Regions from separate parts of the Kocuria flava genome, predicted to be linked through region 2. Evidence: riboswitches for the same ligand, from Rfam matches in the RefSeq annotation. Region 2 holds a riboswitch; the other holds the start of a gene.
The links. A riboswitch is a leader RNA that binds a small molecule or an ion and turns the genes downstream of it on or off. The one in region 2 is predicted to bind S-adenosylmethionine.

Region 1 (7,454 bases), 1.7 Mb from region 2:
CCTCAGGTGGCTCTTGACCGTGCCCAGGGGCAGGTCGAGGCGGTGGGCGATCTGCTGGTGCGTGAGCTCCCCGTAGACGGCCAGCGCCACGATCGTGGAGCGGGGCGGGCCCAGCCGGCGGATCTCCGAGCGCACCAGCATCCGGTCCACCAGCAGGTCGGCCTCCTCGTGGGTGCCGCCGTGCTCGCCGGCGACGGCGGCCTGGCGCTGCGCGGCCTCCCGCCCGGCGGTGCGCGCGGCGTCGGCGATGCAGTTGCGGGCGATGCCCACGAGCCAGGCGGGGGCCGAGGAGCGCTCGGGGCTGTACCCGGACCGGTACTTCCACGCGCGCACGAACACCTCCTGGACCACGTCGTCTGCCGCCGCGTCGTCGCGCAGGGCCCGGACGGCCAGGGCGCGCACGAGTCCGGCGCAGTGCCGGAACGCGGCCGCCAGCGCGTGCTCGTCCCCCGCGGCGAACGCGGCGTCGAGCTCGGGTCCCCACTCGGGGGGCGGCGTCGGCATCGGGGAGGGGCTCCTCGCGGGATTCGGCGGCGCGGGGCGCGCCCGGCAGGTGCTGCCCAGCCTAGTGGACGTGGTGGTCGCGGTCATCGCAGGGCCCGTCGTCGTGTCCGGGGTCGTGTCCTGAGTCAGTCCACCGGGACCGCCCGGAGCACGACGTTGTCCTCGTAGTCGCCGATCTCCTCGAGCCACTCGCCCCCGCAGGTGACGAGGTGCAGCGCGGGTGCACCGTCGCGGCGGAAGAGGTCGGCGTCCTCGAGGCTGCGCTTGTGCACGTGCTCGACGGCCTCGGTGCGGTAGCGCTGCGCGGAGCCGTCGGCGCGCTCCACGACGACCTCCGTGCCGGGGCGCACGCCCTGCAGCCGGGCCATGGGGGTCACCTCCGTCAGGGTGTCGACGTGGCCGGCGATCACGGCCGCGCCCTCGCCGGCGCCGGGGGCCGGGCCGTGGCGGTACCAGCCGAGCTCCACGTGGTTGTCGGGCAGGGTCATCGCCCCGTCGTCCTCGATCCCCACCGGCAGCACGGGCATGTCGATGGGGGTGCCCGCCACCACGACCCGCACGGGGGCGGGCACGCGCTCCGCCGGCCGCGGGGTCGCCGGGGCGACCGGGACGTCGGCGGGGCCGGGGACCCGATCGGCCGGGACCGCCGGGGACGGGGCGGGGGCGGCGGGCGGCGCGGACGACGGCGGGGCGAGGGACCCCCTGGCCGCCGCCGCGCCGCCCGCTCCGTCGTCGTCCCCGGCGGACGGGACGACGGCGGCCGCGGCGGCGAGCAGCACCGCCGCGGCGAGGAGCCCGGCCCCCGCCGCCGCCCCGTGGCGGCGAGGGGGGCCGGGGGTCTGCTCCCCCGGGGGGCGCGGGCCGGGCGCGCGGTGCGCCCCCGGCCCGCGCCGTCGGCGGTCCGTCACCGCAGGCGGTCCTGCGCGAACCGCCGGCGGGAGGAGACCGCGCGCTGGGCCGCGAGCGCGGCGCCGATCAGCGCGAGCCCGCCCGCGGCGGCCAGCCCGGTGCTCAGCATCGTGCCGCTCTCCTGGGCGGCCAGGCCGGACTGCCCGCCGGGCACCGCGCCCGGCGCCTGCTCCATGCCCTCCAGGGTCTGGACGGCGAGCTGGAGGTTGCCGGCCTCGAGGGAGCCCCACGCGTAGACGATGTTGTGGGTGCCCTCGGCCAGGGTCAGGTCGGCCGGGCCGATCACCGGGTCGGTCGTGCCGGCCGCGGCGACGGCGGCGGAGACCGTCCCGGCGTCGACGGGCAGCGTCTGCTCGTCCGGGTTCTCCAGGCCCTGGATGATCGGCCGGCCGCCGGCGAGCACGTCCACCGCCGGGGCGGCGGCCACGTGGCGGACGGTCAGGTGGGACTTCCCGGCCTCGATCTCGGACATGTCGTTGGTGAACAGGGCGGCGGTCGGGCTGCCCTCCGCGTCGAGGTGGGCGGCGGCGGTGTAGTTCGTGCCGGGCTCGAGCTCGGCGGTGACCGGGCCGATGATCGGCGCCGAGGCGTCGGGGGCGTCGGGGGCGGTGATCGCCAGGTCGTAGCTGCCGGCCGGGAGCTCGAGCGGGCCGGCGAGGGTGCCGGGCTCGAAGTCGTCCAGGGTCAGCTCGCCGTTGACCCAGACGTCGACGACCGTGTCTGGAACGCCGTGGAGCACGGAGAGCTCGGCGTGCTCGGCGGCGGCCGCCGGCGACATCGAGAGGGCACCGGCCCCGAGACCGAGGACGGCGGCGGCGGAGAGGGTCTTGCGCATGACGGTGGCTCCTTCAACGGGCTCCCGGGCGGGAGCGGGATCGACCTTGCACCCCTACTACCGCCGGGGACGCGCCCCCGGATGCACTGGATCACATTTTTCTGCGGATCGTCTTCCCGCGCACCCTCCCGGAGTCCGTCCGCGGCCCTGCCGGAGTTCCGGTCCGCGGTGGACGCGGCGGCGCCCCGCGGGTCAGGCCTGCTCGTCCTCGGGCTCCCGCAGGTCCACCTCGAGCTCCTGCTCCTCGAGGTCGGTGGGGTCGGCCTCCAGCGAGGACTCCGCCGAGCGGTCCCGCAGGTGCGCAGGCGTCTCCTCGTCGTGCTCGGCGACCTCGGGCCGCTCCGCCTCGAGGGTCTGCTCGAGGCGGTCCGCCTCGTCCGCCTCGAAGCTCGCGTCGAAGGGGGTGCCGGGTGCGTCGGTCATGACTTCCTCCTGCGTGGTGGGGCCTGCGTCCGACCGGTGCGGGCACCGGTCCTGTGCCCCCGACCCTACTCGTCCGGGCGCCGGTTCCCAGCGCCCAGGCGGTCGGATAACGTGGTCTGCACCACAGGAGAACCGCTGGACAGCTAGGGAGTTGCCACCATGACGAGCCGATTCCACCGCTACGCCGAACTGTTCAAGAGCAAGGGTCCCTGGTGCACCGTGTACACGGACATCAGCACGGGCACGGTCGACTCCCTCCACTCGATCGACGTGCTGCCCGAGAACGTCTGCCGCCGGCTCGCCGAGCAGGGGGCGAGCAAGGCCGATCTCGCCGCGGTCGAGCGGGCCGTGCGGCCGGCCGAGGGCGTGCCCGACCCCGTCTGCCGCTACCTGCTGGTGCGCGACGGCACGGTGGAGATCGACGAGGTCCTCCCCGGTCCCCTGGCCGGGCAGGGCGTGGTGCGGGTGGAGGAGGTCCCCGACCTCACCCCGCTGTTCCGCCACCGCCCGGACGACTTCCCCTACGTGGTGGCCGAGGTCGGCCGCGACGGCGGCGAGATCTGCCTCCACTGGGCCAGCCGCGTGCCCTCCACCGACGAGCAGCAGATCGAGGGCGAGACGGAGCACCTGAAGAAGTTCCCGGGCGGGGGCTGGTCCCAGGGCCGCTGGCAGCGCCACACCGAGGACGTGTGGCGGCGCAACACCGAGCAGGTCGCCGAGCAGATCGACAAGGTCGTGGCCGAGTCCGGCGCCCAGCTCGTGGTACTGGCCGGGGACCTGCGGGCCCGCGGGCTCGTGGAGGACCAGCTCTCCAAGGCCAGCCGGGCGATGCTCAGCACGATCGACGCGAACACCCGCGCCGAGGGCAGCCGTTCCGCGGACCTGGAGCACCAGGTCGAGGAGCGGGTCGCCGAGGTGATCGCCCACCGCCAGCAGGAGCTGCTCGAGCGGCTGGCCCAGCAGCAGAACCGCCCCGAGCCCACGGCGGTCTCCGGGGTCGCCCCGGTGGTGCGGGCCCTGCAGCAGGCGCAGGCCGAGACCGTCCTGCTGGACGACACGCACCTGGACACCGAGCAGGAGCTGCTGGCCCTGGACGCCGAGCCGTGGATCGCGCTCGAGGCCTCGGAGGCCGTGGGCGCCGGGGTGCTCGGGCCCGTGCCGGCCGACGCCGCGCTGGTGCGCGCGGCGGTGCTCACCGACGGACGGCCCGTGTTCGTGCCCCCGGGCGCGCTGCCGCACGGGACCGACGTCGCCGCGCTGCTGCGCTGGGGCGCCGCCCCCACGGGCTGAGGCCGGTGCCCGCGGACGCGGCCTGCGCTTCAGACGAGCTCGCGGGCGGGGGTGTCGGCCGCGGAGGGCTGCCCGGCGTAGGCGCCGCGGTAGCGGGCGGCGGGGTGGGTGTCGAGGACCTTGGTCTGCCCGGCGCCGTAGAGGTTCTCCCGCAGCGTGGTGCCCTCGTAGGCGGTGCGGTAGCGCCCGCGCTTCTGCAGCTCGGGGACCACCCACTCGACGAAGTCCTCGAAGGAGCCCGGGGAGACGTGGTAGGCGAGGTTGATCCCGTCCAGCCCGCCCTCGTCGATCCACCGCTCGAGCTCGTCGGCGACCGTCTGCGGGGACCCGACGACCGGCACGCCCATCCCGCCCATGGAGATGTGCTTGGCGACCTCCCGGACGGTCCACTTCTTGTTCGGGTCCGCGGTGGTGAACGGGGTGAGGAAGGACTGGATGGACTCCGTCCGGACGTACTCCAGGACGTCGTCCTCGTCGAAGCGGCCCAGGTCCACCCCGGACCAGCCGCCCACCAGGCCCAGCGCGCCGTCGGTGTCCGCGTAGCGCTCGTAGTCCCGGCGCTTCTGCTCGGCCTTGGCGTCCGTCTCGTCGACGATCACGTGCAGCATCGCGAAGATCTTCAGGTCCTCCCGGCGCCGGCCGTGGGCCTCGGCCTCGTCGCGCAGCCGGTCGGTGACCGCGCGGGTGAGGTCCGGGCGGATGCCGCCGACGAACACGGCCTCGGCGTGGCGGCCCGCGAAGGCGCGCCCGCGGGAGGAGGCCCCGGCCTGGAAGATCAGCGGGGTGCGCTGGGGGGAGGGCTCGGTGAGGCCGATGCCCGGGACGTCGAAGTACTTGCCGTGGTGCCGGATGGGGTGCACGAGGGCGGGGTCGGCGAAGACGCCGCCGGCGCGGTCGCGCTTGACCGCGCCGTCCTCCCAGGAGCCCTCCCACAGCTTGTAGCAGACGTCCATGAACTCCTCGGCGATCTCGTAGCGCTCGTCGTGGGAGATCTGGTCCGTCAGCCCGTGGTTCTCCGCCGCGGACTTCAGGTACGAGGTGACCACGTTGAAGCCGACCCGGCCCCGGGTCAGGTGGTCGAGGGTCGCGAACCTCCGGGCCAGGGGGTAGGGCTGCTCGTAGGTGATCGCGCTGGTGATGCCGAAGCCCAGGTGCTTCGTGACGGCCGCCATCGCGGAGACGTGCATGAACGGGTCGTTGACCGGGATCTGCGTGGCGTCCTTGATCACCGGCGCCGCCGAGTTCCGGTAGACGTCGTAGTAGCCGACGACGTCCGCGAGGAACATCGCGTCGAACAGGCCCCGCTCGAGCAGCTGGGCGACGTCCGTCCAGTACTCGAGGGTGTTGTACTCGTCCGCCCGCGACCGCGGGTGCTTCCACAGGCCGGGGGCCTGGTGGCCGACGCAGGACATGTCGAAGGCGTTCAGGGCGATGCGCTTGCTCACGGAGATCCTCCAGCTCGGTGCTTCCCCGCGCCCGTGCGTCCTGGGACCTGCTCGCGGGTCTGACGCCCGCGGGCGCCGTACTTGCCGGGGCGCACCTGACGCCACGGCCCGATGTTCATCTGGGGCACCCCGCTACGGGAGAGGGTTGCCGCCCGACCAGCCAGAGCTTCGCGTCGGGTCTCATCATCGTTCGTGCTGCGGGCCAGCCTAGCGGCCCCGACCGGGGGGTGCGCAACCATCGGGGTCCCCCGGCCGCCGCGGGCGGGTCCTCGGCGGCGTGCTCAGGGGCGGGCCAGCGGGGGCGTGCGGGCGGGGTCGAGGGTCCACCCGGCGTCCAGCCGGGCGCGCAGCTCGATGAGCGGGCAGGTGTCCATCACGACGTCCAGGCCCGCCTCCTCGGCCCGGGCCGCGGCGGCGCGGTCCACGACGCCGAGCTGCAGCCACACCGCCCGCGCCCCGGCGGCGAGCGCCTGGTCCACGACCGCGCCGACGCGGCGGGAGTTCACGAAGCAGTCGACGACGTCGAGGGGCGGCGGGACCTCCGCGAGCGTGCGGAAGCCGGGCTCGCCGTGGACGTCCTCGCCGCGGGGGTTGACGGGCACCACGGTCATCCCGAGCTCGTCGCGGATCCGCCGCGCCACCGAGTGGGCGGGCCGGGTGCGGTTGCGGCTCAGGCCCACGACGGCCCAGCGGGCCGGCTCGGTGAGGAGGCGGTCGATGACGGCGGGGTCGTTGATCGTCATGGCCCCATCCTCCTCCTCCGGGCCCGGGCGGGCGAGGACCCCGGGACCGGAAGGCGGGTCAGCGCAGCAGCGGCAGGTCCCGGGCGCGCTCGCCCAGCAGGGCGCGCTCCTCGTCGGTGGGCTCGGCGCGGCCGGTGCCGATGCGGGCGAAGTGCTCGTCGCTCCAGTGCTCGAGCGGCTCGCGGCCCCACAGCTCGGTGAGCACGCGGCGCACCTCGGCGAGCCCGTCCGCCGAGGGCCCGGGGGTGCCGTCGAGGTGGCGGATGAGGTCCAGGTGGCGCACGGTCGTGGCGACGGCGAGGGTGCTCAGGAGGTCCTCGACCCGCAGCACGTGGCCCTCGGTGCGCACCGCGGCGCCGGCGCCGGCGTGCCCGGCCGCGTGGGCGGCGGCCCGCACGGTCGCGGCGTGCAGCTCGCGCAGCCGCTCCCAGTCGCGCACCAGCGCGGCCGCGACGCGGTCGGCGCGCCGGTCCTCGGCGTCCCGGACGGGGTCGTGCTCGCGCTCGGCCCAGTAGCTCACGGCGTCGCGGTCCGGCCGGGCCGTGGTGGGGGTGTGCAGGGCGACCAGCGCCCGGCGGGCGTCCTCGAGGCCGTGGTGGACGAGGTCGCGCACCGCCCAGCCGGTGCGGCCGGTGGCCGCCCAGGAGTCGTCGTCGCCGAGGCCGTCCAGGGCGGCCCCGAAGGCCGCCCAGCTCTCCCGCACCAGGTCCGCCCGCACCGGGCCGCTCCGGGTCGTCATGGGTCCATGGTGACAGGGCGGGCGGACCGGGTCCATGCACGGACCGGGTCGTTGCGCGCCCGCCGCGTCGTCGCCCCCGGGGACGGAACGTCCCGGGCCGGTCCGCGGGCACGCTCCGCCGCCCCGGGCCGGTCCCCGGGGGAGGCCTCAGGCGCCCGCCGCGGCGATCTCCCCGATGGCGGTGAGCCCGGCCATGGGCGTGCCGTTGACGCGGTGGTCGCCCACGATCCGGGCCTTGAAGACGGTGGGGTTGTGGGTGGCCACCGTGCGGGCGTTGCGCCAGTACCGGTCCAGCAGCCGGGAGCGGGAGACGGCCGAGGCGCCCAGGACGTCGAACATCCCGCCCGTGACGGCCTCGACGAGCGGGGGCACCACGACCTGGGCCTGCTGCACCGCCAGCTCGCAGCGGTCGGTCACCGCGACCGCGTCCTCGTCGGGGGCCGCCCGGCCCACGGGCCCGAGCGCGGCGTCGAGCTCCCGGGCCGCCTCGAGCACGGTCGCCCGCGCGGCGAAGGCCTTGGCCGAGAGCTGCCCGACCAGCTGCAGGATCAGGGGGTCCTCCCGGA
Region 2 (7,454 bases):
AGGGTCGCGGCGACCATGTAGAGGGTCTCCCCCAGCGCGCTCAGCAGCTGGGGCCCGAGCAGGGACCAGTCGTTGTTCACGCCGCCACCTCCCGCACCTCGGTGACCCGGGCCAGCTGCTCGACCACGTCCTGCACGGCCGGGTCCGGGCCGGTCAGCTCGAGGGTCAGCGAGCCGAAGGACTGCTCCTGCAGCACGCTGATCCCCCCGTAGGCGATGGTGAAGCGCACCCCGTGGGCGGCGCCGTCGGAGAGCGGGCCGCCGATGTCGATGCCGTCGCCGACGTCGACGATCACGAGCCGGCCCCGGTGGGCCCGGCGCAGCCGCTCGAGGTCGCGCTCGTCCGGGACGGTGTGCATCACCGAGGACACGAAGCGCCGGGCCGTCTCGGTGCGCGGGCGGGCGAAGATGTCGACGGTGGGGCCGTGCTCCACGACCCGGCCGTCCTGCATCACGGCCACACGGTCGGCGATCGTGCGCACCACGTCCATCTCGTGGGTGATGATCACGATCGTGATGCCCAGCTCGCGGTTGACCCGCTGGAGCAGCTGGAGGACCTCCTGGGTGGTCTCCGGGTCCAGGGCCGAGGTCGACTCGTCGGCGAGGAGCAGCTCGGGGCTCGTGGCCAGTGCGCGGGCGATGCCGACGCGCTGCTTCTGCCCGCCGGAGAGCTGCTCGGGGTAGTTGCCGGCGCGCGAGGCCAGGCCCACGAACTCCAGCAGCTCCGCGACCCGCTCCCGGCGCCGCTCCTTGTCCCAGCCGGCGCGCTTGAGCGGGTACTCGACGTTGCCGGCCACGGTGCGGGAGGTGAAGAGGTTGAACTGCTGGAAGATCATCCCGATGTCCCGGCGCACCGGGGCGAGCTCGGTCTCGGTGCGCCCGGCGACCTCGACGCCGGCCACGGTCAGGGAGCCGCTGGTGACGGGCTCGAGGCCGTTGATCAGCCGCACGAGGGTGGACTTGCCGGCGCCGGAGTAGCCGATCACCCCGAAGATCTCCCCGCGGTGGACGTCGAGGGTGACGTCGTCGACGGCGCGCACCTCGCGGGCGGCGCGCCCGCTGCCGGTGCGGAAGACCTTGGAGACCTCGCGGAAGGACACGAGCACCTCACCGGGGCGCCCGGGCGGGCCCGGCCGGCCGGGCTCGGCCGCGCTCACTTCTGCTGGTCCTTCAGCTCCTGCTGGTAGCGCTCGGTGAGCTCGCGCAGCTCCTCCTGCTCCAGCTGCAGCGGCACGGCGGTGCCCTTGGTCTCCGTCATCTCCGCGTCGATCACGGGCTGCTCATGGTAGAGGCCGGCCACCTGCTTGAGGGTCTCGTCGTCGGCGAGCTCCTCGGTCGTGGTGAACAGGTTGACGTAGGCGCGTGAGCCCTCAGCCTCGGGGTCGTCCTGGGCCAGGGCGGACTTCGGGTCGATGTCGGCCCGGGAGAGGAAGTCGTTGTTGATCACGGAGCCGGCGACCGAGTCGAGGGAGAGCACCGTCTGCTCGGCGGAGACCGGGGTGACGCGCACCTTCGAGGCCTCGGTGTCGACGTCGAGCTCCGTGGGGATGAGGGTGTCGCTCGTGAGCTCGATCAGCCCGGCGGACTCGAGCACGATCAGCGCCCGGGAGAGGTTCACGGCGTCGTTGGGGACGGCGATCTCGTCGCCCTCCCGGAACTGCTCCACGGAGTCGTACTGGTTGGAGTACAGGCCCAGGGGGTAGATGGAGGTCGAGCCGACCGGGGTGATGGACCCGCCCGCCGAGTTGTTGTAGTCGGCGAGGAAGGGGATGTGCTGGAACCAGGTCATGTCCACGTCGCCGGACTCGGTGGCCGGGTTGGGCTGGTTGTAGTCGGAGAAGTCGACGTACTCGACGGTGATCCCCTGCTCCTCGGCGAGCTGCTTGAGGGCGTCGTGGGTGGGGTCGGTGCCGACCACCCCGATGGTGACCTTGCCGTCGGCGAGGGCGCCCTCGCCGGAGGACTCCTCGGCGGAGCCGCCGCAGGCGGTGAGGGTGAGGCCGAGGGTCGTGGCCAGGGCGAGGAGGGGGAGGCGCTGCGATCGCATGGGGTGCCTTTCCGTGGATCCGTGATGTGCGGAGGTCAGCAAGGCCGGGGTCCGGCGGCCACGGTCGATCGGCGCGCGGTGCGGAGCGCGGCGGGCGTCGAGCCGTACTTGCCGCCGGCCGTCGTCGGCCGTGGCCGGATGGTTCACCTGGGGCACCCCACTACGGGAGAGGGTTGCCGCCCAGCAAGCCAGGGCTCGGTGCTGGGACTCGTCATCCGGACGACAGACTAGCACGGCGGGTCCGGTCCCCGTCGCCGGGACCGGTGCGGCCCTCAGCGGGAGAGGAGCGCGCGGGCGAGCCGGCGGGCCCGCTCCTCGGCGGCGAGCACGGCCTCGAGCGTGAGCGGTCCGTCCTCGTCGTGGTCCTCGAGCACGGCGCGCACGGTGTCGACGATCCCGGGGAAGCCGATGCGCCGGGCGTGGAAGGCGTGGACGGCCTCCTCGTTGGCCGCGTTGAACACGGCCGGGAAGGTGCCCCCGCGCTCCCCCGCGGCCTTGATCAGCTCGACGGCGGGGAACGCCGTGGCGTCCAGCGGCTCGAAGGTCCAGGTGGCCGCGCGGGTCCAGTCGCAGGGCCGGGCCGCCCCCGGCACGCGGTGCGGCCAGGCGAGGCCCAGGGCGATGGGCAGGCGCATGTCGGGCGGGGAGGCCTGGGCGAGGGTGGAGCCGTCGACGAACTGGACCATCGAGTGCACGACCGACTGGGGGTGGACCACCACGTCGATGCGCTCGAGCGGGACGTCGAAGAGCAGGTGGGCCTCGAGCACCTCGAGGGCCTTGTTGACCATGGTCGCGGAGTTCGTGGTGACCATCGGGCCCATGTCCCAGGTGGGGTGGCGCAGTGCCTCCTCCGGGGTCACGGCCTCGAGCTCGGCGCGGGTGCGGCCGCGGAACGGCCCGCCGGAGGCGGTGAGCACGAGCCGGTCGACCTCCGCGGCGGTGCCCCCGCGCAGGGCCTGGGCGAGGGCGGAGTGCTCGGAGTCCACGGGCACGATCGCGTCCGGGTCGCCGGTGGCCGCGGCCGCCTCCCGCACGAGCGCCCCGCCGGCCACGAGGGACTCCTTGTTGGCGAGGGCGAGCCGGTGCCCGGCCCGCAGGGCGGCCAGCGTGGGGGCCAGCCCGATCGAGCCGGTGATGCCGTTGAGCACGAGATCGGTGCCCGGGTGGGCGGCGGCCGCAGCGGCGGCGCCGGGACCGTGGAGGATCTCCGGGCGCCAGGAGCCCGCGCCCGCGGCGCCCGCGCGCTCGGCGATCAGGCGGGCGAGCCGGTCGGCGTCCACGCCGGTGCCGCTCGTGGCCACGACCTGCGCGCGGGTCTCGACGGCCTGCTCGGCGAGCAGCTCGAGGCGCCCGGCCCCGGCCGCGAGGGCGACGACCTCGAAGGGGCCGCCCCCGTCCAGGGCCCGGGCGGCGCGCACGACGTCGAGCGCCTGCGTGCCGATGGAGCCCGTGGCGCCCAGCACGGCGATCCGGCGCGGGCCCGCGGCGGCCAGGGCCTGCAGCTCGGGGGTCGGGCGGGTGCGGGGGGCGGCGGGGGAGGTCATGGGTCCCAGTATTCCCCACCCCGGGGCCCTCCCCTGCCGGGGCGGGTGTCGGGTCCGGCCGCCGGTCCCGGGACGACGGCGGGGCCCCGCGCGCCGTCGCCGGCGTGCGGGGCCCCGTGGATCCGGGTGCGGGTGTCAGTGGCGCTTGCGGCCGGTGACGGCTCCCCAGATGAACAGGACGATCAGGGCGCCGACGATCGCGGTGATCCACGTGCCCAGGTCCCAGAAGCTGTCGATGCTGCCGATGCCGATGAGCGAGCCGAGGAAGCCGCCCAGCAGGGCGCCGACGATGCCGAGGACGATGGTGACGATGATGCCGCCGCCCTGGTTGCCCGGCATGATGAGCTTCGCGAGCGCGCCGGCGATCAGGCCGAGGACGATCCAACCGAGAATTCCCATGTCAGTTTCCCTTCGTGTTGCGTGGTCCTGTGCGGTCTCCGGCCCCGGAAGCTGTGAACTCCCTGAGCCGCTGACTCCACAGTACCTGAAAGTCAGTGCCCTGTTCTTCACGGATGTGCAACGGCACAGCCCGCCCGGAACGGGGTTCCGGGCGGGCTGTGCGTCGTCCCAGGTGGGAGCGGGTGGGTCAGTGCGAGACGGCCTTCTCGGCGCCGATGCCCGTGAGGGAGCGCACCTCCATCTCGGACTGCTTGACCGGGTCCTCGACGCGCCGCTCCGTGACGGAGCCGATGAAGCCGAGGAGGAAGGACGCCGGGATCGAGACGATGCCCGGGTTCTGCAGCGGGAACCACGCGAAGTCGGCGCCCGGGATCATCGAGGTCTCCGTGCCGGACATCACCGGGGAGAAGATGATCAGGCCCACCGAGATGATCAGGCCGCCGTACATGGACCACACGGCCCCGCGGGTCGTGAAGCCCTTCCAGTACAGGGAGTAGAGGATCGTCGGCAGGTTGGCCGAGGCCGCCACCGCGAAGGCGAGCGCCACGAGGAACGCGACGTTCTGCCCCTGGGCGCCGATGCCGCCCAGGATGGAGACGATGCCGATGACGACCACGGTGGTCTTGGCGACCTTCAGCTCCTGGCGGGGGTCCGAGTCGCCGTTCTTGATCACGCTGGTGTAGATGTCGTGGGCGAAGGAGGCCGAGGCCGTGATGGCCAGGCCCGCGACGACCGCGAGGATCGTGGCGAAGGCCACGGCGGCGATGATGCCCATCAGCAGCGGGCCGCCGAGCTCGAAGGCCAGCAGCGGTGCCGCGGAGTTCACCCCGCCCGGGGCCGCCTGGATGCGCTCGGCGCCGATGTAGGCCGCCGCGCCGAAGCCCAGCACCAGGGTGAAGAGGTAGAACAGGCCGATCAGGGCGATCGCCCAGACCACGGACTTGCGGGCCTCCTTGGCGGTGGGCACCGTGTAGAAGCGCATCAGCACGTGGGGCAGGCCGGCGGCGCCGAAGACCAGGGCCAGGCCCAGGGAGATGAAGTCGAGCTTGCTGGTCTCGCTCACGCCGTACTTCAGGCCGGGCTCGAGCATCTCCGGGTTGCCGGAGGTGGCCACGGCCTCGCCGAGCAGCTCGGAGAAGTTGAAGCCGGTCAGGGCCAGGGTCCACACCGTCATCACGGCCACGCCGGTGACGAGCAGCACGGCCTTGATGATCTGCACCCAGGTGGTGCCCTTCATCCCGCCCACGAGGACGTAGACGATCATCAGCGCGCCGACGACGACGATCACCAGCGACTGCCCCGCCTTGGAGCCGATGCCCAGCAGCAGGGACACGAGCGCGCCGGCGCCGGCCATCTGGGCCAGCAGGTAGAAGGCGGAGACCGCGAGCGTGGAGATCGAGGCGGCCACGCGCACGGGGCGCTGGCGCAGGCGGAAGGAGAGCACGTCCGCCATGGTGAACTTGCCCGTGTTGCGCAGCAGCTCCGCGATGAGCAGCAGCGCCACGAGCCAGGCCACGAGGAAGCCGATGGAGTAGAGGAAGCCGTCGTAGCCCTGCACCGCGATGGCGCCGACGATGCCCAGGAAGGACGCCGCCGAGAGGTAGTCGCCCGCGATCGCCAGGCCGTTCTGGGTGCCGGTGAAGCCGCGTCCGCCGGCGTAGTAGTCGGCCGCCGTCTGCGTGGATTTCGAGGCCCGGAACACGACGACCATGGTGACGAGGACGAAGGCGCCGAAGATCGAGATGTTGATCCACGGGGTGCCGACCGTCTCGGTGGCGGCGGCCGGGACCAGGGGCGCGGCCGCGGTGTACAGGTGGGGCATCGGTCAGTTCTCCTGTCCGGGACGACCGGCGGCGCCCGCCTGGCGGGACTCGAGGTCCTCGCGGATCGCCGTGGCCTTGGGATCGAGCTTGCGGTTGGCGAAGGACACGTACGCGCCCGTGATCGCGAAGGTGGTGACGAACTGCAGCAGCCCGAGCAGCACGCCCAGGTTGACGTTGCCGATCACCCGGATCGTGAACAGGTCCGGCGCGTACATGGCCAGGACCACGTACAGCAGGTACCAGACCAGGAACGCGACGGCGAGCGGAAAGACGAAGCTGCGGTGCGTCCGGCGCAGCTCCTGGAACTCGGGCGACCGCTGCGCGGTCGGGAAGTCGACGCCCGCGGCGGGATCCGCGGCGCCGACGTGCGGCTGGTGGGACATGGGGCTCCTCCCTCGTGTGATGCGCACCACAGTACGCACTTTGTATGCAGAGGGGCAAGACGAATTGCCGGAAAAGGCGGAACCGGCGGCAAGAAGACACTCCTGCGGAGCTTTCTGGACTGAACCGTGCGCACCGTGTATACACAGCGGCCCCGGGAAGGGTGGTCAGCGCACGGCGAGGAGGTACTCGACGACCCGGTCCAGGAAGGCGTCCACCTGCTGCTCCTCGTAGGCGCGCTCGCCGTGGGCGGGCGGGAAGACGGCCTCGCGCACGGCGGCGGCGTCGGGGCCGGTCCCCGTGGCGAGGCGCTCGGCGACGCGCTCGCACAGCACGTCGACGTGGGCGGCCGAGTAGCCGCGGGTGCGCACGCGCGCGGGCCGGCGGAAGCGCTGCGTGCGGGGCCGCTCGAGGCGCCCCCGCAGCACGGCGGCGAGCTCGTCGGTGCGCGCCCGCCACGCCGCCGCCCCGTGGGCGCGCACGCAGGTAGTGCGCTCCAGCGCGGCGAGCTCCTCCTCCGCGCGCGCCAGCGCCTCGTCCACGGGGCCGGTGCGGTAGCCGCCGAGGACGGCGTCGAAGACCGCCGCGCGCACGGCCGCGCTCGTGATCACCGGCCGCTCCCCCGGGCCGGGGGCGGCTCCCGCCGCGGTGTCCGGAGCAGGCCGGAGGGCACCGGGGCTGGGTCCCTCGCGGCCGGGCGCGCCGTCGTCGGGCACGCCGTCCTCGCGCACGTCGTCGTCGGGCACGCCGTCGTCGGGTGCGCAGGTCCCGCGTCCGTCGCGGCCGGGCACGCCCGGCCCGGGTGCGGCGGGGCCGGCGGCGAGGCGCCGCGCGACGGCGGCCAGGAGGGCGTCGACCGGTGCGGGGTCGTAGCCGGACTCGTGCTGCGGGCAGCGCGGCAGCACGGGCGGAGCGGGGGCCGCGCCGGGGGGCTCGCTGGACACGGTCGGCAGCTCCCCGCTCAGACGGCCGCGAAGAGGGCGAACAGCAGGTAGCCGGCGGGCACGGCGAAGAGGATGGAGTCGATCCGGTCCATCACGCCCCCGTGGCCGGGCAGGAGCGTGCCCATGTCCTTGATGCCGAGCTCGCGCTTGACCATGGACTCCGAGAAGTCCCCGAGGGTGGCCGCGCACACGAGCACGAGACCCAGCACGGCGCCCTCCCACCAGGCGTGGTCGAGCAGGAGCACGGCGCACAGCACGCCCACCAGCACCGATCCGCCGAGGGACCCGGCGAAGCCCTCCCAGGACTTCTTGGGACT

Region 1: it holds a riboswitch for S-adenosylmethionine, as region 2 does, so the genes downstream of both, AS188_RS00720 (LLM class flavin-dependent oxidoreductase) here and AS188_RS08305 (MetQ/NlpA family ABC transporter substrate-binding protein) in region 2, are expected to answer to the same signal.

The regions. Positions count from the first base shown of each region.
Region 1 is NZ_CP013254.1:157,494-164,947, forward strand. It holds gene AS188_RS00695 (RNA polymerase sigma factor) at 1-504, opposite strand, end outside; gene AS188_RS00700 (class F sortase) at 630-1,412, opposite strand; gene AS188_RS00705 (DUF4397 domain-containing protein) at 1,409-2,248, opposite strand; gene AS188_RS00710 (hypothetical protein) at 2,441-2,671, opposite strand; gene AS188_RS00715 (baeRF2 domain-containing protein) at 2,831-3,961, shown strand; gene AS188_RS00720 (LLM class flavin-dependent oxidoreductase) at 3,991-5,373, opposite strand; SAM riboswitch class IV at 5,479-5,594, opposite strand; gene AS188_RS00725 (CoA-binding protein) at 5,688-6,149, opposite strand; gene AS188_RS00730 (maleylpyruvate isomerase N-terminal domain-containing protein) at 6,208-6,888, opposite strand; gene AS188_RS00735 (acyl-CoA dehydrogenase family protein) at 7,036-7,454, opposite strand, start outside.
Region 2 is NZ_CP013254.1:1,857,087-1,864,540, reverse strand. It holds gene AS188_RS08315 (methionine ABC transporter permease) at 1-17, opposite strand, end outside; gene AS188_RS08310 (methionine ABC transporter ATP-binding protein) at 77-1,156, opposite strand; gene AS188_RS08305 (MetQ/NlpA family ABC transporter substrate-binding protein) at 1,153-2,046, opposite strand; SAM riboswitch class IV at 2,146-2,262, opposite strand; gene dxr (1-deoxy-D-xylulose-5-phosphate reductoisomerase) at 2,319-3,590, opposite strand; gene AS188_RS08295 (GlsB/YeaQ/YmgE family stress response membrane protein) at 3,726-3,989, opposite strand; gene AS188_RS08290 (solute symporter family protein) at 4,177-5,811, opposite strand; gene AS188_RS08285 (DUF485 domain-containing protein) at 5,815-6,195, opposite strand; gene AS188_RS08280 (DivIVA domain-containing protein) at 6,361-7,137, opposite strand; gene AS188_RS08275 (phosphatidate cytidylyltransferase) at 7,155-7,454, opposite strand, start outside.